3 regions of the Cronobacter sp. 153480017-3 genome follow, and region 3 is predicted to be linked to each of the others. Evidence: predicted binding sites of a transcription regulator. Region 3 holds the regulator's gene; each other region holds the start of a gene.
What was found. The regulator LexA, encoded in region 3, represses DNA repair genes until DNA is damaged. The targets are predictions, from matches to a motif close to TNCTGTATGTACATACAGNA.
Positions count from the first base shown of each region.

Region 1: a site for LexA is predicted at 4,064-4,083, ahead of dinG (ATP-dependent DNA helicase DinG). Genes of this name have one in related genera too.
Region 2: a site for LexA is predicted at 3,501-3,520, ahead of metR (HTH-type transcriptional regulator MetR). Genes of this name have one in related genera too.

Region 1 is NZ_JBSEYN010000002.1:254,759-264,618, forward strand. Features, by position in the region: gene ACUW6V_RS05705 (glycoside hydrolase family 1 protein) at 1-984, opposite strand, end outside; gene ACUW6V_RS05710 (beta-glucoside-specific PTS transporter subunit IIABC) at 996-2,852, opposite strand; gene licT (BglG family transcription antiterminator LicT) at 2,960-3,805, opposite strand; gene dinG (ATP-dependent DNA helicase DinG) at 4,098-6,278, shown strand; gene ACUW6V_RS05725 (fimbrial protein) at 6,269-6,778, opposite strand; gene ACUW6V_RS05730 (fimbrial protein) at 6,789-7,763, opposite strand; gene ACUW6V_RS05735 (fimbria/pilus outer membrane usher protein) at 7,787-9,860, opposite strand, start outside.
Region 2 is NZ_JBSEYN010000013.1:62,116-71,975, forward strand. Features, by position in the region: gene pldB (lysophospholipase L2) at 1-767, shown strand, start outside; gene yigL (sugar/pyridoxal phosphate phosphatase YigL) at 817-1,617, shown strand; gene ACUW6V_RS19900 (carboxylate/amino acid/amine transporter) at 1,729-2,628, shown strand; gene metR (HTH-type transcriptional regulator MetR) at 2,516-3,469, opposite strand; gene metE (5-methyltetrahydropteroyltriglutamate--homocysteine S-methyltransferase) at 3,746-6,007, shown strand; gene ACUW6V_RS19915 (dienelactone hydrolase family protein) at 6,426-7,244, opposite strand; gene udp (uridine phosphorylase) at 7,504-8,259, shown strand; gene rmuC (DNA recombination protein RmuC) at 8,405-9,838, shown strand.
Region 3 is NZ_JBSEYN010000003.1:558,669-568,528, reverse strand. Features, by position in the region: gene ubiC (chorismate lyase) at 1-467, shown strand, start outside; gene ubiA (4-hydroxybenzoate octaprenyltransferase) at 467-1,339, shown strand; gene plsB (glycerol-3-phosphate 1-O-acyltransferase PlsB) at 1,743-4,169, opposite strand; gene ACUW6V_RS10505 (diacylglycerol kinase) at 4,302-4,670, shown strand; gene lexA (transcriptional repressor LexA) at 4,779-5,387, shown strand; gene dinF (MATE family efflux transporter DinF) at 5,513-6,820, shown strand; gene ACUW6V_RS10490 (CsbD family protein) at 7,028-7,237, shown strand; gene zur (zinc uptake transcriptional repressor Zur) at 7,317-7,832, opposite strand; gene ACUW6V_RS10480 (cupin domain-containing protein) at 7,942-8,448, shown strand; gene ACUW6V_RS10475 (conjugal transfer protein TraF) at 8,597-9,860, shown strand, end outside.

The DNA of each region.
Region 1 (9,860 bases), on a different contig from region 3:
GCTCGACATGTAATAGCTGAACGAGACGTAATCGACCGGATAAAGGCGCAGGATCTCGTCGTCGCCCACCGCTTTTTCCAGCCGGACGTTTTTTTCCGCGAACATGCGTTCGGTCCAGGCCGGGTAGTAGCCGCGCGCCTGCACATCGCTGAAGAACAGCGAGACGCGCTGCTCCTCTTCGCACGCCTGCAAATCGTCCGGGTGACAGGTGTGCGGGTAGAGCATCTGGTAGCTAATCATGCAGCCCACCTGCGAGCCGGGGATTATCTCGTGACACGCTTTGGTCGCGAGCGCGCTCGCCACAAACTGGTGGTGCGCGCCCTGATATTTCGCCTGCTCCAGATGCGGGTGATCTTCTTCAATCACGCCGACGCTGACGTACGGGTGGTGCTTCACGCAGTTGATCTCGTTGAAGGTCATCCAGTATTTGACCTTTTTGCGGTAGCGAGTGAAGACGGTGGTGGCGAAGCGCACATAAAAATCCACCAGCTGGCGGTTGGGCCAGCCGCCGTAATCAGTCACCAGCGCGAGCGGCATTTCGTAGTGCGAAAGCGACACGATCGGCTCGATATTGTGCTTTCTTAGCGTGTCGAAAACGCGGTCGTAAAAGGCGAGGCCCGCTTCGTTCGGTTCGGTCTCATCGCCGCGCGGGAAGATGCGCGTCCAGGCGACAGACATGCGAAAGCATTTAAAGCCCATTTCGGCAAACAGCGCGATATCTTCTTCGTAGCGGTGATAGAAATCGTTGCCCTTGCGCTTGGGGTAATATTTCGTGCTCTCAGGGTCCTGCGCCTCCGCCACCTGGCGGTGGGTCATGCCGAGCCACTGATCGAGCCAGCGATCTTTGGGCGTGCTGACGTCAAAGGTGTAGACATCAGAGACCGACAGCCCCTTGCCGTCGACGTTCCACGCGCCTTCAAGCTGGTTAGCGGCGGTCGCGCCGCCCCACAAAAAATCCTCAGGAAATGTTCTGGAAAAGGCCATGCTGTTCTCCCTTAAGCCGCCGCGGCGGTCAGTTTCAAAAAGGCTTCACGGGGTGCCACGTCGCCCTGTTTTAACGGGCTTATCTCGCCGTAGCAGTCGGTATTGGTGACGATAACAATGACGCTCGGATCGATGTGGAGCGCGTTGAGCGCCGCCAGATCAAAGCTAATCAACGGCTGTCCGGCCTCGACGAACGCCCCGTTCTCCACGTGGCGGGTAAAGTGCTGACCGCCAAGTTTCACGGTGTCGATGCCGATATGAATTAAAACCTCAGCGCCGCAATCGCTTCTGAGCGTCAGCGCATGGTTGCTGTCGAAAATCGCTTCGATGCGCCCGTTCACCGGCGAGAGCAGCTCGCCGCTCTCGGGCACGATGGCGATGCCTTTACCGAAGATTTCATCGGCGAAAACCGGATCGCTGAGGGAAGAAAGGGGCGTGAGACGGCCACTCACCGGCGCGAAGAGTTGCTCCTCGCGGGCGAGCGCCACGGGGCTTAAGCCTGCCACCACCTCCGGCTCTGCCGGCGCTTCGGCGGGTTCCTCAAAGCCCAGCATTACGGTGATGACCGCCGCCGCACAAAAGGCAATCGCCAGGCTCGCCAGCGCCCACAGGAACGTGGGGCCGACCAGCGCCGGAATACCCGGAATGCCGCTTAAGGCGAAGGCGTACGTTTTTACGCCGAGCGCCATCGCAAACGCGCCGCCGCAGGCACCGCCGATGAGCGCCGCGGCGAAGGGGCGCTTAAAGCGAATGTTGATGCCATACATCGCAGGCTCGGTGATGCCCATCGCGGCGCTGAAGCTCGTGGAGAGCGCCAGCGTTTTGATTTTTTTATTGCGGGCTCGCAGGAAGACACCGAACGCCGCGCCCGCCTGGCCCATATTGGCGACATAAAAGAGGATTTTGAACGGGTCGTAGCCGAGCTTGCTGATATTGTTGATAACAATCGGCACCAGCACGTAGTGCATACCGGTAATAATCATCAGCGACAGCGTGCCGCCCACGATAACCCCCGCCAGCCAGCCCATGTTCGCCACCAGCCAGATGATGCCGCCGGAGAGCGCATTGCCAAGCAGAATACCGGCCGGGCCAATGGCGATAAGGGTAACCGGCGCGACAATCACCAGGCTTAGCAGCGGCACAAACATCGTTTTCAGCACGGCGGGCATCAGGCGGTCGATAAACCGCTCGACATAACTGAGCAGCAGCACCGCCAGCAGAATGGGAATCACCGACGAGGCGTAAGAGACGCTGGAGACCGGCAGGCCGAGAAACGCCACCGGCGCGCCGGATTTCAGCAGCGTGGTGAGCGTCGGGTGAAACAGCGTGGCGGCGAGCGCCACCGCCACATAAGGGTTGGCACCGAATTTATTCCCGGCGCTGAAGGCGAGCACCAGTGGCATAAAGAAAAAAACGCCGTCGCTTATCGCCATCAAAATTTGATACGTCTGGTTGCTGGCCTGCACCCAGCCGAGCGCGAGGCAGAGCGACAGCACACCCTTGAGAATCCCCGCGCCGGCGATGGCCGGAATAATCGGCGAGAAGATCCCCGCTAATCCTTCCAGCACCACGGAAACCGGGTTGCGGCGCTTTGGCGGCGCGGCTGCTTTTTTAGCCTCGAGCCCCGGTAACTGCGCGAGAATGGCCTGGCAGAGCGGCGCGACCTCGCTGCCGATAATCACCTGGAACTGATCGCCTGAAAGATTGACGCCCATGACGCCGTCGAGATGTTCAAGCGCCGTGCGGTCGACCTTTTCAAGCGAGACCAGCGAAAAACGCAGGCGGGTAATACAGTGATAGAGCGAAAGAATATTCGCCTCGCCGCCGAGAAGGGTAATTATCTGGCGGGCGGTATGCGGGTAGTTCATGGCTATTCCTCTCCAGAATGAAACCCTGCGGTTTCATTAAACAGTCGCCGGTATGATGACCGGCACGTTGCTGCCTCTGGGGTTTGCCTGAATGAACAGTAACAAGCCTAAAGGGAATGCGCTAAACGGTGTACGACATTATCGATATGCACCGTTAAATAGAGTTTTTCCGAATGCGTCATCGCGTGGCGATAATTCTTTTCCACAAATTCGCTAATGGCTTCCACGCACGCCACGGTATTTTTATACCGCTGCTGTACCATCGCGAATAATTCGCTGTCGTCGTTTTCCAGCCGCTGGCCCTCTATTACCCGCTGAGCGAAAAATTTCACGTGGGTAATAAAGCGCTGGTAATTAAGCGACTGTTCATCGGGGCCGACGGCGAACCAGTATTTTACAATATTCTGGATCTGATAAATCAGCCGGGTAATGTCGTTGATTTTGCCTTTCGGATCGTTAAGCCCGGCGTTCACAATATGCAGCGCGATGCTGCACGCCTCGCTGTCCGGCATCAGCACGCCGGTGCGCGCGGCAATCAGCGCCAGCGCCTGACGCCCGATGGCGTATTCTTCCTGATAAAAATGTCGCACTTCCCACTGTAACGGGTTGGCGATTTCAATGCCTTTCTGGCGGCGCTCAATGGCGTAAAAAAGATGATCGGCGAGCGTGACATAAATGCCTTCGCTTAATTTGATGCCGGGCGTCTGGCGCGCCAGTGCGACAATATCATCAGTGAGCTGAACGATTTCTACCGGTATTTCATCCAGCAAAACTTTAAAGCGCGCCGAGACGGTATCGTCATGCAGACGAAACGTTTTCTCAATGTGACTACTATTGACCGTTTCGCCCACGCGGGCGTTAAAACCGAGCCCACGGCCGGTGACAATCACTTCCTGGCCGCGTTCGTCGACGGCGCTGACGACATTATTATTAAGGATTTGCTTAATGATCATCGCCGACTCCTGAAAGCAAAAACGGGCAAAACATAAATACAGACGCCAGGGAATTTCCCGGGGCTGCATTCAGGTTTTGCCCGCCGAACGGTAACAAGCACAATGCAATGTTAAAAAACCTAACACCCGCCTGGTATTCGGTCAATGAATGACCCGCGATTTATGATTAGCGTGACGATAATTTGTGATCTGTCTTGCGAATCGGCTCCTGCCGCGCGGGTAAAAAAAGGTTCAGCTGGCGGTGGAAAAGTGCCACAATAGTGGCTGTTTATACAGTATTTCAGGGCTTCAGATGGCATTAACCGCCGCGCAGAAATCGCAAATCGCCGCCTGGTATAAGGCGCTTCAGCAGCAAATTCCGGACTTCATTCCCCGCGCCCCGCAGCGGCAGATGATTGCGGAAGTGGCGAAAACCCTCGGCGGCGATGAAGGGCGGCATCTGGCTATCGAGGCACCGACCGGCGTTGGCAAAACGCTCTCGTATCTGATCCCCGGTATCGCCATCGCCCGCGAAGAGCAAAAAACGCTGGTGGTTAGCACCGCCAACGTGGCGTTGCAGGATCAGATCTTCAGTAAAGATCTGCCGTTGCTGCGCAAAATCATCCCTGAACTGCGCTTCACCGCCGCCTTCGGGCGCGGGCGTTACGTCTGCCCGCGCAACCTCGCGGCGCTCTCCACCGACAGCGCCTCGCAGGGCGATCTGCTGGCGTTTCTTGACGATGAGCTGACGCCCAACAGCAAAGAGGAGCAGCAGCGCTGCGCGAAGCTCAAAGCCGATCTCGACAGCTACAAGTGGGATGGCCTTCGCGATCACACCGACCAGGCGATTGACGATAACCTCTGGTCGCGGCTCAGCACCGATAAAGCGAGCTGCCTGAACCGCAACTGCCATTACTACCGTGAATGCCCGTTCTTTGTGGCGCGCCGTGAGATTCAGGAGGCGGAAGTGGTGGTCGCCAACCATGCGCTGGTGATGGCGGCGCTGGAGAGCGAATCCGTTCTGCCGGAGCCAAAACATCTGCTGCTGGTGCTTGATGAAGGCCACCATCTGCCGGACGTCGCCCGCGACGCGCTGGAGATGAGCGCCGACATCAGCGCGCCCTGGACGCGGTTGCAGCTCGATCTCTTTTGTAAGCTTGTCGCCACCTGCCTTGAGCAATTCCGGCCCAAAACTGTGCCGCCGCTCTCCACGCCGGAGCGGCTTAACAATCACTGCGAAGAAGTCTACGAGCTGGTCGCCAGCATGAACCGTATCGTCGGGCTGCTGCTGCCGCCGGGCGAGGAGAGCGAGTTTCGCTTCCCAATGGGCGAACTGCCGCAGGAGGTGATGGAAATCTGCGAGCGGCTGGCGAAGCTCACCGAAAACCTGCGCGGGCTGGCGGAACTGTTCTTAAACGATCTCAGCGAAAAAACCGGCAGCCACGACATTGTGCGCCTGCACCGGGTGCTGTTGCAGATGAACCGCGCGCTCGGCCACTTTGAAGCGCAAAGCAAGCTCTGGCGGCTCGCCTCGCTGGCGCACGCCTCCGGCGCGCCGGTCTCGAAATGGGTGACGCGCGAAACCCGCGAAGGGCAGCCGCATATTTTCTTCCACTGCGTGGGCATTCGCGTCAGCGATCAACTGGAAAAACTCATCTGGCGGCAGGTGCCGCACGTGGTGGTGACCTCCGCCACGCTGCGATCGCTGAACAGCTTCGCGCGGCTGCAGGAGATGAGCGGCCTGCGCGATAAAGCAGGCGACCGCTTCGTGACGCTTGATTCGCCGTTTAATCATATTGAGCAGGGCAAACTTGTGATCCCGCGCCTGCGCCATGAGCCGCTGATGGAGCATGAAGAGGCGCACCTCGCCGAGATGGCGGCCTATTTCCGCGCGGAATATAAAAAGGGCGAGCACAAAGGGATGCTGGTGCTGTTCGCCAGTAACCGCGCGATGCAGACCTTTTTGTCCTTTGTGCCTGACCTGCGCCTCGGCCTGCTGGTGCAGGGCGATCAGCCGCGCTACCGGCTTGTCGAGCTACACCGCAAAAAAATCGAGCAGGGCGAGGCGAGCGTGCTGGTGGGGTTGCAGTCGTTTGCCGAGGGGCTTGATCTCAAAGGCGAGCTGCTAAGCCAGGTGCACATTCATAAAATCGCCTTTCCGCCGGTGGACAGCCCGGTGGTGGTCACAGAGGGCGAATGGCTGAAAAGCCTCAACCGCTATCCGTTTGAAGTGCAAAGCCTGCCCGCGGCGTCGTTCAACCTCATACAGCAGGTGGGGCGGCTTATCCGCAGCCATAGCTGCTGGGGCGAAGTGGTGATTTATGACCGCCGCCTGCTCACTAAATCCTACGGCAAGCGGCTGCTGGACGCGCTGCCGGTGTTTGCGATTGAACAGCCCGAAGCGCCAGAGGCGTTAATCAAAAAGGCGCCTGCAAAACGTCCGGCAACGGGCCGCAAGGGCGCGCCCGCCCGTCGACGCAACGCTTACCGGTAAGTAAACGTCACCTGTACGGCGCTTTCAAACGTGCCGGGTACCAGCGGCTCTGTGGTACGGACATAGCGTGCGCGCAGCTGAAACGTGGCGCTGTGCGTGGCCTCGTCCACCGTTTCGGTGTATTTATCGCCACCGGGTAACATGTACATATTGTTTTTACCGTCAACCAGTTGTAATGCCAGCCCTTTGCCGGTTCCGGTGCTCCTGTAAGCCGTACTGTTAGTCGGATCCAGTTCGCCGGAAAATGTCGCATCAACGGCCGTGGTGGCCACGGGGCAGTTCATCACGCTTAGTTCAAACGGTACCCAGGGGCCATAAGTAGAGGGTTGTGAAAACGCGTCAGCAGTCGCGATCCCCATATCGACCGTTTTGTTTTTGCTGGCACTTTCCACATCGCAGGCACTGGCAATAATCGCCCCGTTAACCTGCAGGTTGATATCGTCGGCCAGTGCCCGGTGTGCGCCAAGCGCAAACATTATCAGCAGCAGTAACTTTTTCATCACGGGGCTCCTACCGGTAAGACACGGTAATGGTCGCGACGGCGTTTGCAACGCCCGGCGTCACGGTGTCGGCAGTTTGATAGTACTGAACAGCAAACGGGATATTGAGCGTTGAGTTCGGCCTCAATGAGGCAACAAAGGTGTAATGGTCAAAATCGATGTTTTGCCCAAAAAGCGTCATCTGAACGCCTATGCCGCTGGCGACGCCGGGTTCGGAAGTGAGATTAATCACGGATGGCTCGGTGGATGCGTAGCCATTGGCGCTGGAGACTTTCACTCCAACTTGTACCGGATCGTTGCAGGTGGCGTTGACCTCAAAGCTGCTCCAGCCCGAGCTGCTGCCCACGCCTGTAAACACGCTGGCCGGCACGTTGCCGAGAGTGACGCTGAGATTGTTACGATCGACGGAACAGGTGACGGTTTTATAGGTTATGTCGCCTGCGTAAGCGATGGTATTGGGTGCGCCAATCCCGGTCTGGTTGTAAACCCCTACGCCGAATACCGTTTGCGCCTGTTCAAGCGACCCGCTATAGATCGTTGTCGACGTTTTGACGAGCGCAAGCGTCACGGTGAAGTCGAACGTATTGTTGCCATCGGTGGAGACATAGCCCAGCGGTGTATTACGCGTGTCGCAACCGACCCCGCCGCCGATGATGCGCTGGCCTTTATCATTCATCAGCGAAATGCCGATACCTTCCACGCCTGTTTCGTAAACGCCCGGCATTCCGGACACTTCGTTGCCGCTGCCATAGTAGCAGGCGATGATCGGCTGGCCTGAATAGCCGTTGCAGGACCCGTGAATACTCACGAGCTCGTCAGTGCCTGGTATGGTTGCGCCGACCGGTAACGTACTGGAAACGGCGACATACGCGACTGAAACCGTATACGGCATCATGGGGGCCGTACAGGACGCCTTCGCATGAGGCATAAAGAACAGGCTACCGGCAAGTACCAGCAGCGCGCTTAATAATTTGATGAATCGCATAACAAATGTCCTGGTAACGCGCGTTAAAGGCATTGCGCGGAGAGGTTAATAAACTGGCTGTCGCCATTCCCGGTGGGGAGACGCCATGCGGCGGTGCAGCGCTGGCTGGCGTTAGCGCCCCAGCTCACCTGCAGCGTGCCTTTCGGCTGAAGACCGGTCAGATAAACCTGGCCATCTTCGCCGACGATAAATTCTTCTGCGGTATCATCCGCGGTTGCGGTCGCGCCAAACGGCACCGGGCGACCATCAGCCAGATGCAGCGTCATCAGTACGCGCGCGCCGGTTCGGGTATCGAAACGGGCCCGTACTACCGCGCCGCGCGTGGGCGTTACGGTCTGTACCGCCTGCGTCACATCAGCGTCGGCGGGCAGCGTTTCGGTATCCAGCGCGACGGTATTGCGCCGGTAGGGACTGATAAACGGCAAAATGGTGTATCCACGACCATCGGTTCTGACGCCGGTCTGGTTGTGAATAGCGGTATCATTTGCGCCCGGCGCTTCGACCAGCGCCACCGTTTCACCCATCGGCTGGCCAAGTGTGATGCCGTTAGCGTGGGCGATAAGCCCGCCCTGAATGCCGTAATGGATTTGCCGCTGGCTGAAATCCTGGCCGTAACCCGCGCTCAGTTCGCCGTAAGCGCCTTTGTAATCGGCATTAAGTGAGGTGTTACGCGTCTGGCCTTGACTGTCCTGGCTCTGCTGGATATTCCAGTTGAGGTTGTTATCCGAAAGCGCCGTTCCGTTAAGGCCGATATTCTGCGTGGTGCCCTGCTTGCTGTGGCTTTGGTTGTAGCTTGCCCAGGTATTGGGCAACCAGCGTTCAAGCGGAATGGAGAGGGTGAGAGAAAAGACGCTGTCCTTTTCATGCTCCGGTTCGCCGTAGCCATTTTCACTGGTATTACGGTTCAGGCTGTAATTAAGCCCGTAACTGATATCGTGCCAGCTATTGTTGTAACCGACGCTGAGTGAAGACATCGTTTTGCTGCTGTTCCAGTAATTTTCCTGAATCAGGCTGGCGTTCAGCGAACCCAGCGCGTCGCCCAGCGGCTGCTCAAGCGTTAGCTCTTCACGGCTACGGCGATGCAGCGTGTCTGCCCACTGGTTATCGCGGCGCATCGTGTCAAAAACATCCTGCATGGCGTAATAGTTCTCGCTGCTAAAGCGGTAACCCGCCACCGAGAGCGTGGCACCCGTCAGCGCGATATCCTTGCTGTAGCGGGCACGCCACGAACGGCCTTTCTGTGTCTCACCTGACGATAAGGTGGCTTTCGCTTCAGTGACATCCAGCGAGAACGCGCCAAAATCCCCCACGTTTTCTCCGACGCCCAGCGCCAGCGAATGGTAGGGTTGGCTTGCCTGAATGCCGCCGTAAAGCGTAAACCCGTGTGGCAGGCCATAAACGGCCGTGCCTTGCATAAACGCAGTGGGTAAAACGCTTTCGTCATACGAACGGTAGCGCCCGCCGGTAAGGCTATATTTCAGCCGTCCTTCGCGTTGCAGAACCGGAACAGAAGCATAAGGCACGACAAAATGCTGTTCGCTGCCGTCGCTCTCTTTCACCGTTACGTTGAGATCGCCACTGCTACCGCTCGGGTAGAGATCGTTAATTTCAAATGCGCCAGGCGCGACGTTAGTCTGGGAGATGAGATACCCGTTCTGGCGAATAATCACCTGGGCGTTACTGCGTGCGATGCCATGTACCACAGGGGCGTAACCGCGCAGGCTGTCAGGCAGCATGTCGTCGTCAGAGGCAAGCTGCGCACCGGTAAAAGGAATGCTGTCGAAGATATCCGCAGGTGAGCTGCTCTGGCCCAGGGTAAGCTCGCTTTTCAGAGCAACAATGTCGCGCTCTGCGTAGGTATAGACGCTGGAGAACTTCTCCTGAGTGCCCGAGTGGTCTTCGTTGCGGCTCCAGGTAGAGTAGTTGCGCAGCCGCCAGGGGCCGAGATTAATGCCCGGACGCAGGTTGGCGTAGAGATTGCGGCTGTCCTGCGAATCCGGCGTCAGCGTTTTCTGGCGCGAGCCGTTCACGCTGTAGTTAAACAACAGCGCGTTAATGCCTTCGTTAAATTCCTCAGGCGGTATATACCCCTGCGGC
Region 2 (9,860 bases), on a different contig from region 3:
ATCTGTTCCACTGCGGGTTTGATGTGCTGATTATCGACCACCGCGGGCAGGGGCGTTCCGGGCGGCTGCTGGAAGATACCCACCGCGGGCACGTGGTGAATTTCAGCGATTATGTCGATGATTTCGAACGTTTCTGGCAGCAGGAGGTGGCGACCGGCCCGTGGCGGAAACGCTATCTGCTGGCGCATTCGATGGGGGGCGCGATTGGCACGCTGTTTCTGCTGCGTAACCCAAAAGCATTTGATGCCGTGGCGCTCTGCGCGCCGATGTTCGGCATTATTATCCGCCTCCCGGACTGGATGCTGCGCTCGATCCTCGACTGGGCGGAAGAGTATCCGTCGCTGCGCGATGGTTACGCTATCGGCACCGGGCGCTGGCGACCGCTGCCCTTTAGTCTCAACATGCTGACGCACAGCCACGAGCGCTACCGGCGCAATTTGCGTTTTTACGCCGATGAACCGCAGCTGCGCGTCGGCGGGCCTACGTATCACTGGGTGCGGGAAGGCATCCAGGCAGGAGAACAGGTGCTGGCGGGGGCCACCGACAGCACCACGCCGCTATTGTTACTCCAGGCAGAGCTGGAACGTGTGGTGGATAACCGCTCGCACGACCGCTTCTGTGAACTTCGCGCCGCGGCGGGCCACCCGTGTTGGGGGGGTAAACCTTACGTCATCAAAGGTGCGTACCATGAGATCCTGTTTGAGCAGGACGCTATGCGCGCCGAAGCGCTGAATGCCATTGTCGATTTTTTCGACGAACATAACTGATTACTCGCGACCGGAGCGTTCGGTCGCTCCACCAGAGGTTTTTTTTATTATGTATCAGGTCGTTGCGTCTGATTTAGACGGCACACTCTTAGCCCCTGACCATGCACTGACGCCGTTTGCCAAACAAACGCTCAAATTACTGACTGCCCGCGGCGTGAACTTTGTGTTCGCCACTGGCCGCCACCATATCGATGTCGGCCAGATCCGCGACGGCCTGGAGATCAAGGCTTATATGATCACCTCCAACGGCGCGCGGGTGCACGACACCGACGGCAATCTGGTGTTTACCCATAACCTTGATACCGACATCGCCGCCGATCTGTTCGGCGTGGTGCGCGATAATCCCGATATCATCACTAACGTCTATCGCGACGACGAATGGTTTATGAGCCGCGAGCGCCCGGACGAGCTGAAATATTTTAAAGAAGCGGTTTTTAAATATTCGCTCTTTGAACCGGCGCTGCTGGAGCCGCAGGGCGTCAGTAAAGTCTTCTTCACCTGCGACGTTCACGAAAAGCTGCTGCCGCTGGAGCAGGCCATCAACGCCCGCTGGGGCGATCGCGTTAACGTGAGCTTTTCGACGCTCACCTGCCTTGAGGTCATGGCGGGCGGCGTCTCCAAAGGCCACGCGCTGGAGGCGGTTGCTAAAGCGATGGGCTTCGGGCTCGAGTCCTGCATCGCGTTTGGCGACGGGATGAACGACGCGGAGATGCTCTCCATGGCGGGCAAAGGCTGCATCATGGGCAACGCGCACCAGCGCCTGAAAGATCTGCTGCCGGAGCTCGAAGTCATCGGCACCAACGCTGAAGATGCCGTTCCACACTACCTGCGTAAACTGTTTCTGGATTAACCATCCGAGTGACAAGTGGTTTATCGATAACCACTTGTCAACCAAATAGTGCAACTTTTCGCCAGCGCCTTCGCTACAATGCCCGTCTTGTTTTCTGTTGAGATGATCATTGTGGCGTTACTCATCATCACCACTATCCTGTGGGCGTTCTCTTTTAGCCTGATTGGCGAATACCTGGCGGGCCATGTAGACAGCTACTTCTCAGTGTTGATGCGCGTCGGGCTGGCGGCGCTGGTTTTCCTGCCTTTCTTACGCGCGCGCGGGCAGAGCCTGAAGACGCTGGCGCTCTATATGGTGGTGGGCGCACTGCAGCTGGGCGTGACGTACCTGCTGAGTTTCCGGGCGTATCTCTACCTGACCGTCTCGGAGTTCCTGCTGTTTACGGTGCTTACGCCGCTCTATATCACGCTGATTTACGATCTGCTGAGCCGCCGTCGGCTGCGCTGGGGCTATGCATTAAGCGCCGGGCTTGCGGTCATCGGCGCGGCGATTATTCGCTATGACAAAGTGAGCGATCACTTCTGGACCGGGCTGCTGCTGGTACAGCTGGCGAATATCAGCTTCGCTATCGGTATGGTGGGCTATAAACGCCTGATGGAGACGCATCCGATGCCGCAGCACAGCGCGTTTTCGTGGTTCTATCTCGGCGCGTTCGTGGTGGCGGTAATCGCCTGGTTTGCGCTCGGCAACCCGCAGAAACTGCCGACCACCGGCCTGCAATGGGGCATTCTGGTGTGGCTTGGCGTGGTGGCCTCGGGGCTTGGCTACTTTATGTGGAACTATGGTGCCACGCAGGTGGACGCCGGTACGCTCGGCATCATGAATAACATGCATGTGCCCGCCGGGCTGCTGGTTAACCTCGCCATCTGGCAGCAGCAGCCCCACTGGCCGAGCTTTATCATTGGGGGAGCGGTGATAGTGGCTTCTCTGTGGGTCCACCGACGCTGGGTCGCGCCGCGCTCCGCACAAACGGAAGGGAATCACAGGCGTGCTGACGCGCCTGCTGAATAAACGCCTCCGTCACCGGCTGACGCTGCTCGCCATCGCGCACCGCAGCGTACAGCCGGCTCCATAATCCTTCGCCCAGCGCACGTGTGACCACCAGCCCCTGACGCTCGAAATTCTCCACCACCCAGTGCGGCAGCGCGGCGATGCCCATGCGCGCCGACACCATCTGGATAAGCAGCAGCGTATTATCCACGCTTTTCAGCGTCGGGCTGACGCCCGCCGGCTGTAAAAAGTGACGCCAGACATCGAGACGACTGCGCTGCACCGGGTAAATCAGCAAGGTTTCGCTGGCGAAATCCTCCGGCGTCACCTGCGTTTTGGTCGCCAGCGGATGATCGGGCGCCACCACCAGACGCACTTCAAAATCAAACATCGGCGAATAGTGCAGGCCGCTGCGTGGCAGAATGTCTGACGTCAGCACCAGATCGAGTTCGTCCTGCTGCAGCGCAGGCTGCGGATCAAACGTCACGCCCGATTTGAAATCCATCTCCACCTGCGGCCAGCGTTTACGAAACGCCTCCAGCGCCGGGGCCAGCCACTGAATACAGCTATGACACTCAATCGCGATGCGCAGGCGGGTCTGTTGCGGTTCATTGCACGCCTGCAATGCGCGGCTTATCTGCGGCAACACCTGGGCTGCCAGCTGCAACAGGATCTCGCCCTGCGGCGTGAAGCGCAGCGGCTGGCTCTTACGCACGAATAACCGGAAGCCGAGGCGCTGCTCCAGATCGCTGAACTGGTGTGAAAGCGCGGATTGGGTCTGATGCAGCGATGCCGCCGCCGCCGCCAGTGAGCCGCAATTACGCAGCGCCTGAAGCGTTCGCAGGTGTTTTATCTCGATCATGAATGTCCTTCACTTCAGCATGAATAATTTGCGCTTGAGGAATATACAGTAACTGCCAATTATGGATGTGTAAACATCTGGACGTCCAAATCCGACGTCTTTCGAATTTCTGGTGCGTTGGCTGCGCTGGCTCACCCCGGTCACTTACTTCAGTAAGCTCCCGGGGATTCGCCAGCTTGCCCCCTTCCCGAAATCCGAAATACATGCGGATTAATTAATCAGACGAACAGATTTATTTCCTGACACGGGATTCCTTTTTAAGAGAGGCAGAACATCATGACTATCCATAACCACACCCTCGGTTTTCCCCGCGTCGGCCTGCGTCGCGAGCTGAAAAAAGCGCAAGAGAGCTACTGGGCGGGCAAAAGCACCCGTGAAGAATTACTGGCGGTGGGCCGCGAGCTGCGCGCCCGTCACTGGGAACAACAAAAAGCGGCGGGCATCGATCTGCTGCCGGTCGGCGATTTCGCCTGGTACGATCATGTTCTGACCACCAGCCTGCTGCTCGGCAACGTCCCGGCGCGCCACCAGAATGTGGACGGCACGGTGGATATCGACACGCTGTTCCGCATCGGTCGTGGCCGCGCGCCGACCGGCGAACCTGCCGCCGCCGCTGAAATGACCAAATGGTTTAACACCAACTATCACTACATGGTGCCGGAATTCACCAAAGGCCAGCAGTTCAGCCTCACCTGGACGCAGCTGCTGGATGAAGTGGACGAAGCGCTGGCGCTTGGTCACCATGTTAAACCGGTACTGCTCGGGCCCGTCACTTACCTGTGGCTTGGCAAAGTGAAGGGCGAACAGTTCGATCGTCTTTCCCTGCTTAACGACATTCTGCCGGTCTACCAGCAGGTGATCGCGGAACTTGCGAAACGCGGCATTCAGTGGGTGCAAATCGATGAACCGGCGCTGGTGCTGGAGCTGCCGCAGGCGTGGCTGGACGCGTTTAAACCGGCCTACGAGGCGCTGAAAGGCCAGACCAAACTGCTGCTCACCACCTATTTTGAAGGCGTGACCGATAATCTCGATACCATCACCGCGCTGCCGGTGCAGGGGCTGCATGTCGATCTGGTTCACGGCCATGACGATGTCAACGAACTGCATCGCCGCCTGCCGCAGGAGTGGTTACTCTCCGCGGGCGTTATCAATGGCCGCAACGTCTGGCGCGCCGATCTCACCGAAAAATACGCCCAACTGAAAGCGATCGCAGGCCAGCGTGAGCTGTGGGTGGGCTCGTCCTGCTCGCTGCTGCACAGCCCTATCGACCTGAGCGTCGAAACGCGTCTGGATGCGGAAGTGAAAAGCTGGTTCGCCTTTGCGCTGCAAAAATGCGAAGAGCTGGCGCTGCTGCGCGATGCGCTGAACAGCGGCGACACAACAAAAATCGAGCAGTGGAGCGCGCCGATTCAGGCCCGTAAACACTCGGCCCGCGTACATAACCCGGCGGTGGAACAGCGCCTTAAGGCCATTACGCCGCAGGACAGCCAGCGCGCCCATGCGTATCCGGTACGCGCCGAAGCGCAGCGCGCCCGCTTTAACCTGCCGTCCTGGCCGACCACGACCATCGGCTCGTTCCCGCAGACGACCGAAATTCGCGGCCTGCGCCTGGATTTCAAAAAGGGCAATCTCGATGCGGCGAACTACCGCACCGGCATCGCCGAACATATTAAGCAGGTGATCGCCGAGCAGGAGCGTCTGGGTCTCGATGTGCTGGTACACGGCGAAGCCGAGCGTAACGACATGGTGGAGTATTTCGGCGAGCACCTTGATGGCTTTGTCTTCACCCAGAACGGTTGGGTGCAGAGCTACGGCTCCCGCTGCGTGAAGCCGCCGGTCGTTATCGGCGACATCAGCCGCCCGGCGCCGATCACCGTCGAGTGGGCGAAGTACGCGCAGTCGCTGACCGACAAACCGGTGAAAGGCATGCTGACCGGCCCGGTGACTATTCTCTGCTGGTCGTTCCCGCGTGAGGATGTCTCGCGCGAAACTATCGCCAAACAGATTGCGCTGGCGCTGCGTGACGAAGTGGCGGATCTCGAAGCCGCGGGCATCGGCATTATTCAGATTGACGAACCGGCGCTGCGTGAAGGGTTGCCGCTCAAGCGCAGCGACTGGGACGCGTATCTCGCCTGGGGCGTGGAGGCGTTCCGCCTGAACGCGGCGGTCGCGAAGGATGACACGCAGATCCACACTCATATGTGTTATTGCGAGTTCAACGACATCATGGATTCTATCGCCGCGCTGGATGCGGACGTGATCACCATCGAAACGTCACGTTCAGATATGGAGCTGCTGGAGTCGTTTGAGGAGTTTGAATACCCGAATGAAATCGGGCCGGGCGTATATGATATCCACTCGCCGAACGTGCCGGATGTGGCGTGGATTGAAGCGCTGCTGAAGAAAGCCGCGCAGCGCATTCCGCAGGAGCGTTTGTGGGTGAACCCGGATTGCGGCCTGAAAACCCGCGGTTGGCCGGAGACCCGCGCGGCGCTCGCCAATATGGTGAAAGCGGCGCAGAACCTGCGTCAGGCGTAACGGTTTTGTGATGGCGGGTGCGCGACGCTTACCCGCCCTACGATAAGGCCAGTTATGCGTTGCGTAGGGTGGGTCATACGTAGGATGGGTAAGCGCAGCGCACCCACCGCAGCCCGGAAAAAACGGTGTGGTGTGGTTTATGATTTTGTAGGGTGGGTAAGCCCTGCGCACCCACCGAAGCCCGCAGAAAACGGTGTGATGCGGTTTGTGACTTTGTAGGGTGGGTAAGCGCAGCGCACCCTCCGCAACCCGCAGAAAACGGTGTGATGCGGTTTGTGATTTTGTAGGGTGGGTAAGCGTAGCGCACCCACCGCAACCCGCAGAAAACGGTGTGATGCGGTTTGTGATTTTGTAGGGTGGGTAAGCGCAGCGCACCCACCGCGCCACCAAAAAACGCCCGGTTTCCCGGGCGCTTTTTTTATCCTTTCTTACTGCCGTAGGTTTTGAACCACTCCAGCATGCGCTCCCAGCCATCCTTCGCCGATGCCTCGTGATAACTCGGGCGATAATCGGCGTTAAACGCATGGCCCGCGTCCGGGTAAACAATAATTTCCGCTTTCGCGTTGGCGGCGCGCAGCGCCTGACGCATGGTCTCCACGCTCTCAAGCGAAATACCCGTATCCTGCGCGCCGTAAAGTCCCAACACTGGCGCGGTCAGATCGGTAGCGACATCCACCGGGTGCTTCGGTGAGTTTAACGTTTTGTCGCCCAGCAGCTTGCCATACCACGCCACGGCGGCTTTCAGTTGCGGATTATGCGCGGCGTACAGCCACGCGATACGCCCGCCCCAGCAAAAACCGGTCAGCATCAGACGATGCGCGTCGCCGCCGTTGCGTGACGCCCAGCTTGCCACATGATCCAGATCCGCCAGCACCTGTGCGTCCGGCACTTTCGACACCAGATTGCTCAACAGCGACGAAATATCGTCATACTCATTCGGATCGCCCTGACGGAAATAGAGTTCCGGCGCCACCGCCAGATACCCTTCCAGCGCCAGGCGACGGCATATATCGCGAATATGTTCATGTACGCCGAAAATCTCCTGTACCACAATCACTACCGGCAGCGGGCCATCAGCAGCGCGCGGGCGGGCGTGGTAAGCAGGCATATTTTCGCCCTGCGTGGGAATCGAGGTTTCGCCCGCGATAATGGCATCCTGCGGCGTATGCACTACCGTTGAAGCGACAGGTGAAACTGCAGCGGCAAAGCCCGCCGGATGGTCAGTGTTGTTGGTCATGGCATTCTCCGTACCCGTTATTGTTTTAGCGCATCCCTAACTATAGCCTGCGTGTGGCGGGAGTGGAGGTGGCAAAAGCAGGCATTCGGCGCGCGGGATTTCCATTCATGCGCTCTATATGTGACCATAATCACGAAATTATGGAAAATTAATGCAACTCCTTTCTTTTGAAGTGAATCCGGTCACGAAAAACGCCGGAAAGGTTCTGTAAAGTACCGTTTTGCTTCTCCTGACAAACCGACCCACAGAGGAGTCACCTATGTCTGATGTTTTTCACCTCGGCCTTAAAAAAAGCGATCTTCAGGGCGCAGAATTAGCGATTGTCCCGGGCGACCCGGAGCGAGTGGAAAAGATCGCCGCGCTGATGGATAAGCCGGTCAAACTGGCCTCCCACCGTGAATTCACCTCCTGGCGCGCTGAGCTTGATGGCAAAGCGGTCATCATCTGCTCCACCGGTATCGGCGGCCCGTCAACGTCTATTGCGGTAGAAGAGCTGGCGCAGCTTGGCATTCGTACTTTCCTGCGCGTGGGCACCACTGGCGCTATTCAGCCGCACATCAACGTCGGCGACGTGCTGGTAACGACCGCCTCCGTACGCCTTGATGGTGCCAGCCTGCACTTCGCGCCGATGGAATACCCGGCCGTTGCCGATTTCGCCTGTACTACCGCATTGGTGGAAGCGGCCAAAGCGGTCGGCGCGACTACGCATATCGGCGTGACCGCCTCTTCCGATACCTTCTATCCGGGCCAGGAGCGCTACGACACCTTCTCTGGCCGTGTAGTCAGCCGCTTTAACGGCTCCATGAAAGAGTGGCAGGCGATGGGCGTGATGAACTATGAAATGGAATCGGCCACGCTGCTGACCATGTGCTCAAGCCAGGGGCTGCGCGCGGGCATGGTGGCGGGCGTTATCGTCAACCGCACCCAGCAAGAGATCCCGAACGCGGAAACCATGAAACAAACCGAAAGCCACGCGGTGAAAATCGTGGTAGAGGCGGCGCGCCGCCTTCTCTGATAACTCCTTTCAGGCCGGCGCTCTGCCGGCCTTTTTGCGTAATGTCTCGCAGGATTGACGATCCTTACAGAAAAACGCTTTTCGTCTGGAATTATGTACAGCACAATCCCCTCTGGCGTGATGAGCAGTTCAGGCAGGAGGCGTGGTGGAAATCTCATATCTGGTGTTAGCCGTGGTTGCGCTGGCAGGCGTTGTGGTGGGCTGGCTGATGTCAGGGCTGCGAACCGCCCAGTACAAGGCGGATCTACTGGCGGAACAGCGCGATATTTACGGCGAACTCAGCGCGGCCCGCGAGGCGCTGGCGCATAACCAGCACTGGCGCGATGAGTGCGATCTGCTCAATAACGAACTGCGCAACCTGCGGGAGATCAACAGCTCGCTGGAGTCCGATCTGCGCGAAGTCACCACGCGGCTGGAGGCCACCCAGGTCCACGCCGAAGAAAAACTGCGCCAGATGATGAGCAGCGAACAGCGCCTGAGCGAACAGTTTGAAAACCTCGCTAACCGTATCTTTGAGCAGAGCCGTCGTCAGGTCGATGAGCAGAATCGCCAGAGTCTGAGCGGCCTGCTTTCCCCGCTGCGCGAGCAGCTCGACGGTTTTCGCCGACAGGTGCAGGAAAGCTTCGGCCAGGAGGCACGCGAGCGCCACACGCTGGCTCATGAAATCCGCAATCTCCAGCAACTGAATGCGCAAATGGCGCAGGAAGCTATCAACCTTACTCGTGCATTAAAAGGCGACAACAAAGCCCAGGGCAACTGGGGCGAAGTGGTGCTCGCGCGCGTGCTGGAAGCCTCGGGCCTGCGCGAAGGGCATGAGTATGAAACCCAGGTTAATATTCAGCTTGCCGACCGCAGCCGTATGCAGCCGGATGTCATCGTGCGTCTGCCGCAGGGCAAGGATGTGGTGATTGACGCCAAAATGACGCTGGTGGCCTATGAGCGTTACTTCAACGCCGAAGATGACTACAGCCGCGAGCTGGCGCTGAACGAACACATCGCTTCGCTTCGTAATCATATTCGCCTGCTGGGGCGCAAGGATTATCAGCAGTTGCCGGGGCTGCGCACGCTGGACTACGTGCTGATGTTTATCCCGGTCGAGCCCGCCTTTTTACTGGCTATCGACAAGCAGCCGGAGCTCATCACCGAGGCGTTAAAAAACAATATCATGCTGGTAAGCCCGACCACGCTGCTGGTGGCGCTGCGCACCATTTCCAACCTCTGGCGCTATGAGCATCAAAGCCGTAACGCCCAGCAGATAGCGGATCGCGCCAGCCGCCTGTATGACAAAATGCGGCTGTTCGTTGACGACATGAGCGCCATTGGCCAGAACCTCGACAAAGCCAGCGACAGCTATCGCCAGGCGATGAAAAAACTCGCCAGCGGGCGCGGCAACCTGCTTGCGCAGGCGGAGGCGTTTCGCGGTATGGGCGTTGAGGTAAAGCGCGAGATTAATCCGGATTTGGCCGAGCAGGCGGTGCAGGATGATGAAGCGTTTGCGCTCCCCGATGCCGAAGCGCTTGCCAGCGCCCCTGATGAAAACAGCCACTTAGCGGCGTTTCGCGTTGCGGGCGAGCGCTGAGCGGCGCGCTAATGCCGCCTTG
Region 3 (9,860 bases):
TTGACGATATCAGCACGCTTGATAGTTCGCTGCTCGACTGGCTGATGCTGGAAGATTCCATGACCCGCCGTTTCGAAGGCTTTTGCGAGCGCGTGACGGTCGACATGCTGTTTGAGGGCTTTGTCGGCCCCGAGGCGCTGGAGGAAGAGGGCGAGTTTTTGCCTGATGAGCCGCGCTACTGGCTGCGCGAAATCCTGCTGTGCGGCGACGGCGTGCCCTGGCTGGTTGGGCGCACGCTGGTGCCGGAGTCTACACTTTGTGGGCCGGAGCTGGCGTTGCAGCAGCTCGGTACCACGCCGCTGGGCCGTTATCTGTTTACCTCATCCACCCTCACGCGTGATTTTATCCAGCCGGGCCGCAGCGACGAACTCTGGGGACGCCGCTCTCTGCTGAGGCTTTCCGGCAAACCGCTGCTGCTGACTGAACTGTTTTTACCTGCATCACCTTTGTACGGAGAGGAAAAATAATGGAGTGGAGCCTGACGCAGAATAAGCTGCTCGCCTATCACCGCCTGATGCGCACCGATAAGCCGATCGGCGCGTTACTGCTGCTCTGGCCGACGCTGTGGGCGCTCTGGGTGGCATCGCCCGGCGTGCCGCCGCTGTGGATACTCGCGGTGTTTGTGGCAGGCGTCTGGCTGATGCGCGCCGCAGGCTGCGTGGTGAATGATTACGCCGACCGCAAATTTGACGGGCACGTGAAGCGCACCGCGCACCGGCCTCTGCCGAGCGGTGACGTGACCGAAAAAGAGGCGCGTAACCTGTTCGTCTTCCTGGTGCTGCTGTCGTTTTTGCTGGTGCTGACGCTGAATGTAAAAACTATTCTGCTCTCGGTGGCAGCGCTGGCGCTGGCCTGGATGTATCCGTTTATGAAGCGCTACACCCATCTGCCGCAGGTGGTGCTGGGCGCGGCGTTTGGCTGGTCGATTCCCATGGCGTTTTGCGCGGTGAGCGAGTCGCTGCCGTTAAGCTGCTGGCTGATGTTTTTCGCCAATATCTGCTGGGCGGTGGCGTATGACACGGAATATGCAATGGTCGATCGTGACGATGATGTGAAAATCGGCGTGAAGTCGACGGCCATCCTTTTCGGACGCCACGACAAGCTGATAATCGGACTGCTGCAGATAGCCGTGCTGGCGCTGCTTGGCACAGTCGGCTGGCTGAACGGTCTGCGGGCGTTTTACTATGCCGGTCTCGCAGGCGCGGGTGTGCTGTTTATCTGGCAGCAAAAAATCATCGCCGGGCGCGATCGCGACGCCTGTTTCCGCGCGTTTTTGAATAATAACTACGTGGGATTGCTGGTGTTTATCGGCCTGGCGCTAAGTTATCTGAAGTTCTGATAAAAGCGGGGAAACCCGCTTTTTTTATGGCTGGCGGCCGTGCGGTGATCGCGGGTGCGCTGCGCTTACCCGCCCTACATTTTTTCGGCGATCAAGGTTATGAGTAGAGTGGGTAAGCACAGCGCACCCATCGCGTTAAATGCGCGCCTGCCGGGCTAATGTTGTAGGGTGGGTAAGCGCAGCGCACCCGCCGTGTTAAAGGGATGCCCGCCGGGGTTAATTGGGCAGGGTGGATAAGCGCAGCGCACCCGCCGTGTTAAAGGCATGCCTGCCGGGGTTAATTTTGTAGGGCGGGTAAGCGAAGCGCACCCACCACCCAAATAGTTATCAGCCATTACCCCTGTTTTTCGCCAATAAAAAAGGCGGGTTTCCCCGCCTTGTTACTGTCTGTCGCCAGACTCAATCACGCGCCCGCTTGTGCCGCCGCGCTCTCGATAGTCAGCCTCACATCGGAGGTCATCAGCTCTGCCAGCATCTGGTAAACCTTCATGGTTTCCGCCGGTTCGGCATCACCCGTATCGCTGATATAGCCTTCATCACGCAGCGTCAGCACCAGCGTTGAGAACACGGCTTTATCGAAGAACTCCGGCGCGTTAATGCCGTGCAGTACGGAAAGACGCTGCGCCACCGTGCGGCTCTCTTTCTCAAGCGTACCGCGGTTGATGGACGGATTCGCGCTCAGCAGCCAGAAGGTAATCGCGTAGCGTTGCAGCGTTTCGCGCACGCCAGCGGCGAGCAGCTGCAGCGTGCGGGAGCGCGCCGGGTTCACCTGAAGCCATTCGTCGTCAGCAAGAATAAGCCCCTGCTGCGCCAGCTCGTTAACCAGCGCATCGACGACCGCCGACACCTCTTCTTTTTCCCAGCGCAGGAACAGCTCCGTCTTCAGCATCGGGAATAACAGTTCCACCTGTTGCTGCACCGCCTCGCGGCTGATGCGACGATGCTGGGTGACGATAGCGGCGATAAGCGACGGCAGCACCAGCATATGCATGATGTTATTGCGGTAGTAAGTCATCAGCACCGCTTGTTCACGCGGCAGCACGATGATGTCGCCGATGGTGTCCTTCTCGACTTCAAACTTATTCATCTGCAACGCGTGTTCGATGAGCTGCGTTGCCGTGGCATCCGGCACCGTGGCATCTGCGGCGTAAGGCACATTACGCAGGAGACTCAGGTAGCAATCGAGCTGCTCGGTAAGCTGCTCGCGCGTTAACGAACGCTGGCGCGAGGCCAGCAGCGCGGTGCAACACAGGTTCATGGCGTTGGCCGCGCCTGCGTTGTTGATACGCACCATCAGCTGAGCGGCAATCTCATTCACCGTTGGCGTCAGCCACGCCGGGCGTACTGCTTCGATAGGATCGATAGCATCACGCCATTCCGGCACGTGCTGGTTCAGGAAGGTGATGAGCGGCAGCGGCTCGCCGAAGTTCACATAACCCTGACCGAGGTTACGCAGCTTGCTTAAGCCGCGCAGCATCTGCAGCAGGCTCTCTTTCTCTTTGGTGGCACCGCGCAGCTCTTTGGCATACGTGCCCACTTCCATCACATGCTCATAGCCAATGTAAATCGGCACCAGCGTAATCGGGCGGGTGCCGCCGCGCAGCATGGCCTGAATGGTCATGGAGAGCGTGCCGGTTTTCGGGTCAAGCAGACGACCGGTACGTGAACGCCCGCCTTCCACGAAATATTCCACCGAATAGCCACGGCTGAAAAGTTCGCCGAGATATTCGCGGAACACCGTCGAATAAAGCTTATTACCCTTAAAGGTGCGGCGGATAAAGAACGCGCCCAGGCGGCGGAAAATCGGCCCGGCGGGCCAGAAGTTCAGGTTGATGCCCGCGGCGATATGCGGTGGCACAAGCCCCTGATGATAGAGCACATACGAGAGCAGCAGATAGTCCATATGGCTGCGGTGGCAGGGCACATAGACAATTTCGTGGCCGTCGTGCGCAAGCTGGCGCACACGCTCGGCGTTATGCACGTTAATGCCCTGGTAGAGGCGGTTCCAGGTGAAACCAAGCACGCGATCGGTAATACGAATCGCCTCGTAGGAGAAGTCGGCGGCGATCTCTTCCATCAACGCGACAGCATTCTGCTGGGCTTTCTCGTGCGAGATTTTTTTAGTGCGCGCCTCGTCTTCGACGGCGCGGGCAATCGCTTTTGACGAGAGTAGTTTATTAAAGAGATCCTGGCGCGCAGGCAGGCGCGGGCCGACGGCGGCGAGGCGCTGGCGGGCGAAGTGCATGCGCGCCACGCGGGCCAGTTTCTGGGCGATACGCTTGTCGGTGCCGTGCTCGGTCGCCATACGGCGCAGCGATACGGGCGGTGAGAAGCGCACAAAGCTGTCGCGGCCAAGCCACGAGACCGCGAAGAATTTCTGAATGCCGTTCAGCATGCGCAGCGGCGGGTTTTCCTCGCCTTTTTCGCGGCCTGGCGAGCGGCCAAACATAACTGACACCGGTACCATCTGGACATCGAGATCCGGGTTGCTGCGATGCAGATCGAGATAGTTGTGGAAGAGTTTGATCGATTCTTCTTTCGGCGTGTAGTAAGTGAACACGCGGGGGCCGCCATGGATAAACACATAGCGCGGCAGTTCGGTGCCGTCGATGACCAGCGGATCCAGCGGATCGGGCAGATCGTGCTCCAGGCACTGCGCGCGTAGCGTCAGGAGATCCGCCTTCGAGTTATATGGCAACACATACATGATAGGGCGTGACGTATCGAGCCCAAGTTCGGGGCAAGGCGCCGCCGGGATGGACTTGCTTTTTACCAGCACGCTTAATGGTAAATTAAGTAATTTGTAGTAAATTCGTGGCCAACCGGACATAAACGATGTAAAGCCTCTGGTTAATAATGCAATTGCGGCGCAAGAATATCAGAAACTCCGTAGAATTTCTGTGGTGCTTCTTTATCGAAGCGCATTAGCATTGACGCCTGAATTTAAAAAAGGTTTCTTGTCATGGCCAATAACACCACGGGGTTAACCCGAATTATTAACGCTGCCGGCTATTCCTGGAAGGGATTACGCGCCGCCTGGAAAAATGAAGCGGCGTTCCGCCAGGAAGGGGTCGCCGTGATAGCGGCTATTCTTATCGCCTGCTGGCTGGATGTCGATCCGATCACCCGCGTGCTGCTGATTGGCTCCGTTACGCTGGTAATGATTGTCGAAATTCTCAACAGCGCCATCGAAGCGGTGGTGGATCGCATCGGCCCTGAATTTCATGAGCTTTCAGGGCGCGCCAAAGATATGGGCTCCGCCGCCGTTCTGCTGTCGATTATCCTCGCGCTCGTCGTGTGGGTCACGCTGCTCTGGCAGCATTTGCGATAAGTTTTCCAGAAATCGCGAAAGAAGCGCTTTTTTAACCGGTTATGGTTTTAAAATCACCTTTAGCTGTATATACTCACAGCATCACTGTATATGCACCCAGGGGGCGGAATGAAAGCATTAACTACCAGGCAACAAGAGGTGTTTGATCTCATTCGGGATCACATCAGCCAGACCGGCATGCCGCCTACGCGTGCGGAAATCGCGCAACGTCTGGGTTTCCGTTCGCCGAACGCGGCGGAAGAGCACCTTAAAGCGCTGGCGCGTAAAGGGGTGATTGAGATTGTCTCCGGCGCGTCGCGCGGTATCCGTCTGTTGCAGGAAGAAGAAAACGGGCTGCCGCTGATAGGGCGTGTGGCGGCGGGTGAACCGCTGCTGGCTCAGCAACATATCGAAGGGCATTATCAGGTTGATCCTGGCCTGTTTAAGCCAAACGCCGATTTTCTGCTGCGCGTAAGCGGGATGTCGATGAAAGATATTGGGATTATGGACGGCGATCTGCTGGCGGTTCATAAAACGCAGGATGTGCGCAACGGGCAGGTCGTCGTCGCGCGCATTGATGATGAAGTAACGGTAAAACGCCTGAAAAAACAGGGTAATACCGTTGAGCTTCTGCCGGAAAACAGCGAGTTTAAACCGATTGTGGTGGATCTGCGCGAGCATAACTTCTCTATCGAAGGTCTGGCGGTCGGCGTTATCCGCAACGGCGAATGGCTCTGAGCCCTTTCCTGGCTCACTGACGCCGCATTACCGTAACTGGCCCGCCCCGGTTACGGTAATGACCTCTCCCGTCGGCTAAAGACTGCATATTTTTTCATCTTCGCGTAACGGCATCGGAACGCCATATGCCCTTTCTCACTTCTACCGATAAAGCTCTCTGGCGCCTCGCGCTGCCAATGATTTTCTCAAATATCACCGTGCCGCTCTTAGGCCTGGTGGATACCGCGGTTATTGGTCATCTCGACAGCCCCGTCTATCTGGGCGGCGTCGCGGTGGGCGCTACGGCCACAAGCTTCCTGTTTATGCTGCTGCTTTTTTTACGGATGAGCACCACCGGCCTGACCGCGCAGGCGTTTGGCGCGCGCGATCCGATAGCGCTGGCCCGCGCCCTGGTGCAGCCCATGGCGCTGGCGCTTATCGCCGGTATGCTGATTATCGCGCTACGTGAGCCGCTGATACATCTGGCGCTGCATGTTACCGGCGGCAGCGACGCGGTGCTGACGCAGGCCCGACGGTTTCTCGAAATCCGCTGGCTCAGTGCGCCCGCCTCGCTCGCTAATCTGGTGTTGCTTGGCTGGCTGTTAGGGGTGCAGTACGCCCGCGCGCCGGTGATCCTGCTGGTGGTCGGCAATCTGCTTAATATCGTGCTCGATCTGTGGTTCGTGATGGGGCTTGGCCTTAACGTCCAGGGCGCGGCGCTGGCGACGGCGCTGGCAGAGTACGCGACGCTTGGCATCGGTCTTGTGATGGCGGCCCGCGTGCTGCGCCTGCGCGGTATTACCCTTGCGATGCTGAAAACCGCGTGGCGCGGCGGCGTTGGCCGACTGCTTGCGCTTAACCGCGACATCATGCTGCGCTCGCTGCTTTTGCAACTCTGCTTCGGTTCCATCACGGTGTTTGGCGCACGGCTCGGCAGCGATATCGTCGCGGTGAACGCCATTCTGATGACCCTTCTGACCTTCACCGCCTATGCGCTTGATGGCTTCGCCTACGCCGTTGAAGCCCATGCCGGGCAGGCCTTCGGCGCGCAGGATAAATCGCAGCTGAGCAGCGTCTGGCGCGCGGCATGCCGACAAGCAGGGATGGTGGCGCTGGCGTTCGCGTTGCTGTATGCCGTGGCGGGGCAGTACATTGTGTCACTGCTCACGTCATTACCTTCGCTTCAGGCGCTGGCGCAGCCCTATCTCTTCTGGCAGGTGATCCTGCCGGTGGTCGGCGTCTGGTGTTATCTGCTGGATGGTATGTTTATCGGCGCGACGCGCGGGGCGGAGATGCGTAACAGCATGGCCGTCGCGGCGCTCGGTTTTGGCCTGACGCTGCTCACCTTGCCAGAGCTTGGCAACCACGGCCTGTGGCTGGCGCTCACCGTTTTCCTGGCGCTGCGTGGGTTGTCGCTCGGCTATTTATGGCGCCGGGGCCGTCTTTTGCACTGAATATCCCTGATAAAGCGCCTCACCAGTAAAAGAAAATTTGTCGGTGTCAGCGCTTCGTTATGGTTAAAGATTCTGAATATCCCGCCAGGGTTAAAATTGACGTCTAAAATGAGTAGTACGTTCAGCAAATGATGAAGATGACTCGGGCTGAACCCCCACAGGAAAACCTGTGAGACTGATTCACTACCGAATGTTAAGGAGACGTCTATGAACAGAGATGAAGCTGGCGGTAACTGGAAACAGTTTAAAGGTAAAGTGAAAGAGCAATGGGGTAAATTAACCGACGATGATATGACCATCATCGAAGGGAAACGTGACCAACTGGTAGGTAAAATCCAGGAACGTTACGGTTACGCGAAAGATGAAGCCGACAAGGAAGTGACTGACTGGGAAAGCCGCCACGATTACCGCTGGTAATCGGGCCACCACCTCAAACGGTATTTTCCCTCTGAGGCTGCCCTGCCCACCGGTACAAGGATGTACCACCCAACCTGATTCAACGTCCTTTCTTTTTCACCGTAATGCTGTGGTCGTGACCACACTGTCCCTGATGGCGACACGCCTCAACTTCTGCACACGCCGCACACAGCCCATGCGCTTCAATCACGTTATGGCGTAACGCAAAGCCCATTCTGGCTGCCAGCGCATGCATAATATCTTCCACCCCTTCCGCTGCCTCTTCTTTTACCACGCCGCATCTGTCGCAAATAAACATCGCGGAAGTATGCGCCGGGTTATCAAATAAGTGGCACAGCACATAGCTGTTGGTGGACTCCACCTTATGCACGAACCCCTGCTCCAGCAGAAAATCAAGCGCGCGGTAAACGGTGGGCGGTTTCGCCTGCGGTTCGCTTTCGCGTAATAAATCGAGCAGATCATAAGCGCTGATCGCGCCCGGCTGGATAGTCATCAGGCGCAGCACTTCGAGGCGCTGCGGAGTCAGGCGCACATTACGTTGCTGGCAGAGCTTTTCAGCCTGCGCCAGAACTTCCTGCGAAATCGTCGTATCCATCGGCATCCTCTATGAATCGTGTTGATGTCATCACTTTATCATGAACTGGCTGAAACACCGACATCCCGCCTGTGTTATACCTTTCAGTGAACATTAACCGGAGGTTTATATGCATACGCGCCCTGAATGTATTTGTCACTGGCAGGAAGTCGAAGGCAACGATGACGCCTGTTACCCGGACAGCGACGAACTGATGTCCATCGGCGCGCCGCTGGCGAAGCGTACCGGGCTCACGCGGCTCGGCATTCATCATGAGCGCCTGCCGCCGGGGCGTCGTACGTCTTATCCGCATGCGGAAAGCAGCGAAGAAGAGTTTGTTTATGTGCTCGAAGGGTTTCCGGATGTCTGGCTCAACGGCGAGCTGTGGCCGTTAAAACCGGGCGACAGCGTCGGCTTCCCGGCAGGCACCGGGCTTTGCCACACGTTCATTAATAATACTGACAGCGACGTCCGGCTACTGGTGGTGGGCGAGGCGAACAAACCGGAAAACCGGATTTACTATCCGCTTAACGGCCCTTACGCCGCCACCCGTCCGGATCGCTGGATAGACCACCCGCCACAATTTTTTGGCCCGCACGACGGCTTACCTACACGAATTAAGAACCCTAATCTATAAATAATGAGGGCGATCACGAAACGAGCCCGATAGTGCCGTTGAGCTTTTAGCCTCAACCTCTGGCGTAGTGCGTTCTTCACAACAGAAATCGTCTCTGTCATGAACTGACAGAGGATGTCCTTGACGTTGCTAATAAGCAGGGTAAACAGTGAAAAATATAATCAAACCTTCAGTGGCAGCCGTCGCCCTTTCTCTGGTGATGGTCAATCAGGCGAGTGCAGCCAATACCTGGGCGCAGGCGCGTAACGATGCGATGGGCGGCACCGGCGTGGCGTCAGCCGATTACGGCAGCGGCGCGTTAATTAACCCGGCATTACTGGCACGTTCACAGCCAGAAGATGACATTACGGTAATTTTGCCGGCATTACAGGCGCAAATTACCGATAAAGACAATCTCGAAGATGAGATAGATCATATCAGCGACCGCGTCGATTATTATCGCGATGTGGTCAACAGCCTGACGCCGGGCGATATCGCGGCGAACCCGATTGGCACGCTGCGCCAGTTCCAGGGCGCGGCGCGTGAACTGGGCGACGAGCTGGAATACCTGCGCGGTAAAACGGCAAGCGCACGTGCGGCAGGCGGCATCGCGGTCAGTATTCCAAACGACGTGCTGGCGGTGGCGTTTGTGGCGAAAGCCTATGCGCATGCGCGTGTCAGCACCCGTGTGGATCAAAGCGACATCGACTATCTGCGCCGCATCCAGAACGATGATATTTACGCAGGCACACAGATCATCAACGCCGCGATTAACGGCTCTGACGCTATCACCGATCGCCTGACGTCTACCGCGTTTGGCCGCGCGGCGATCGTTTCTGATTACGGCGTGGCGTTCGCGCATCGGTTCCAGGTGGGCGACGTGCCGGTTTCCGTCGGCGTTACGCCGAAGCTGCAGAAAACCTGGCTCTATAACTACACGGCTTCGATTTATAACTACGACAGCAGCGACTGGAACAGCTCGCGCTATCGCAACGACGACACTGGCTTCAACGTTGATGCGGGTGTGGCAGCGGATTTTGGCCCGAACTGGACCGTGGGCGTGAGCGGGCAGAACCTGATGTCGCGTGATATCGATACCAAAGAGGTTAACGGGTATAAAGATACCTATCAGATCTCGCCGCTGGTGACGGCGGGCGTGGCCTGGCATAACGATCTGGTGACCCTGAGCGCCGATGGCGATCTGACGGAAACCAAAGGATTTAAGAGCGAAGAAAACTCGCAGTTCGTCGGCGTGGGTGCCGAGGTGCGTCCGCTTAGCTGGCTGGCGGTGCGCGCCGGTTATCGCGCGGACGTGAAAGATAACGAGAGCAACGTGTTTACTGCGGGCGTCGGTTTCGCGCCGTTTAACCGCGTGCATCTCGATCTGACCGGTATCGTTGGTGAAGACGAAACCTGGGGCGCAGGCGCGCAGT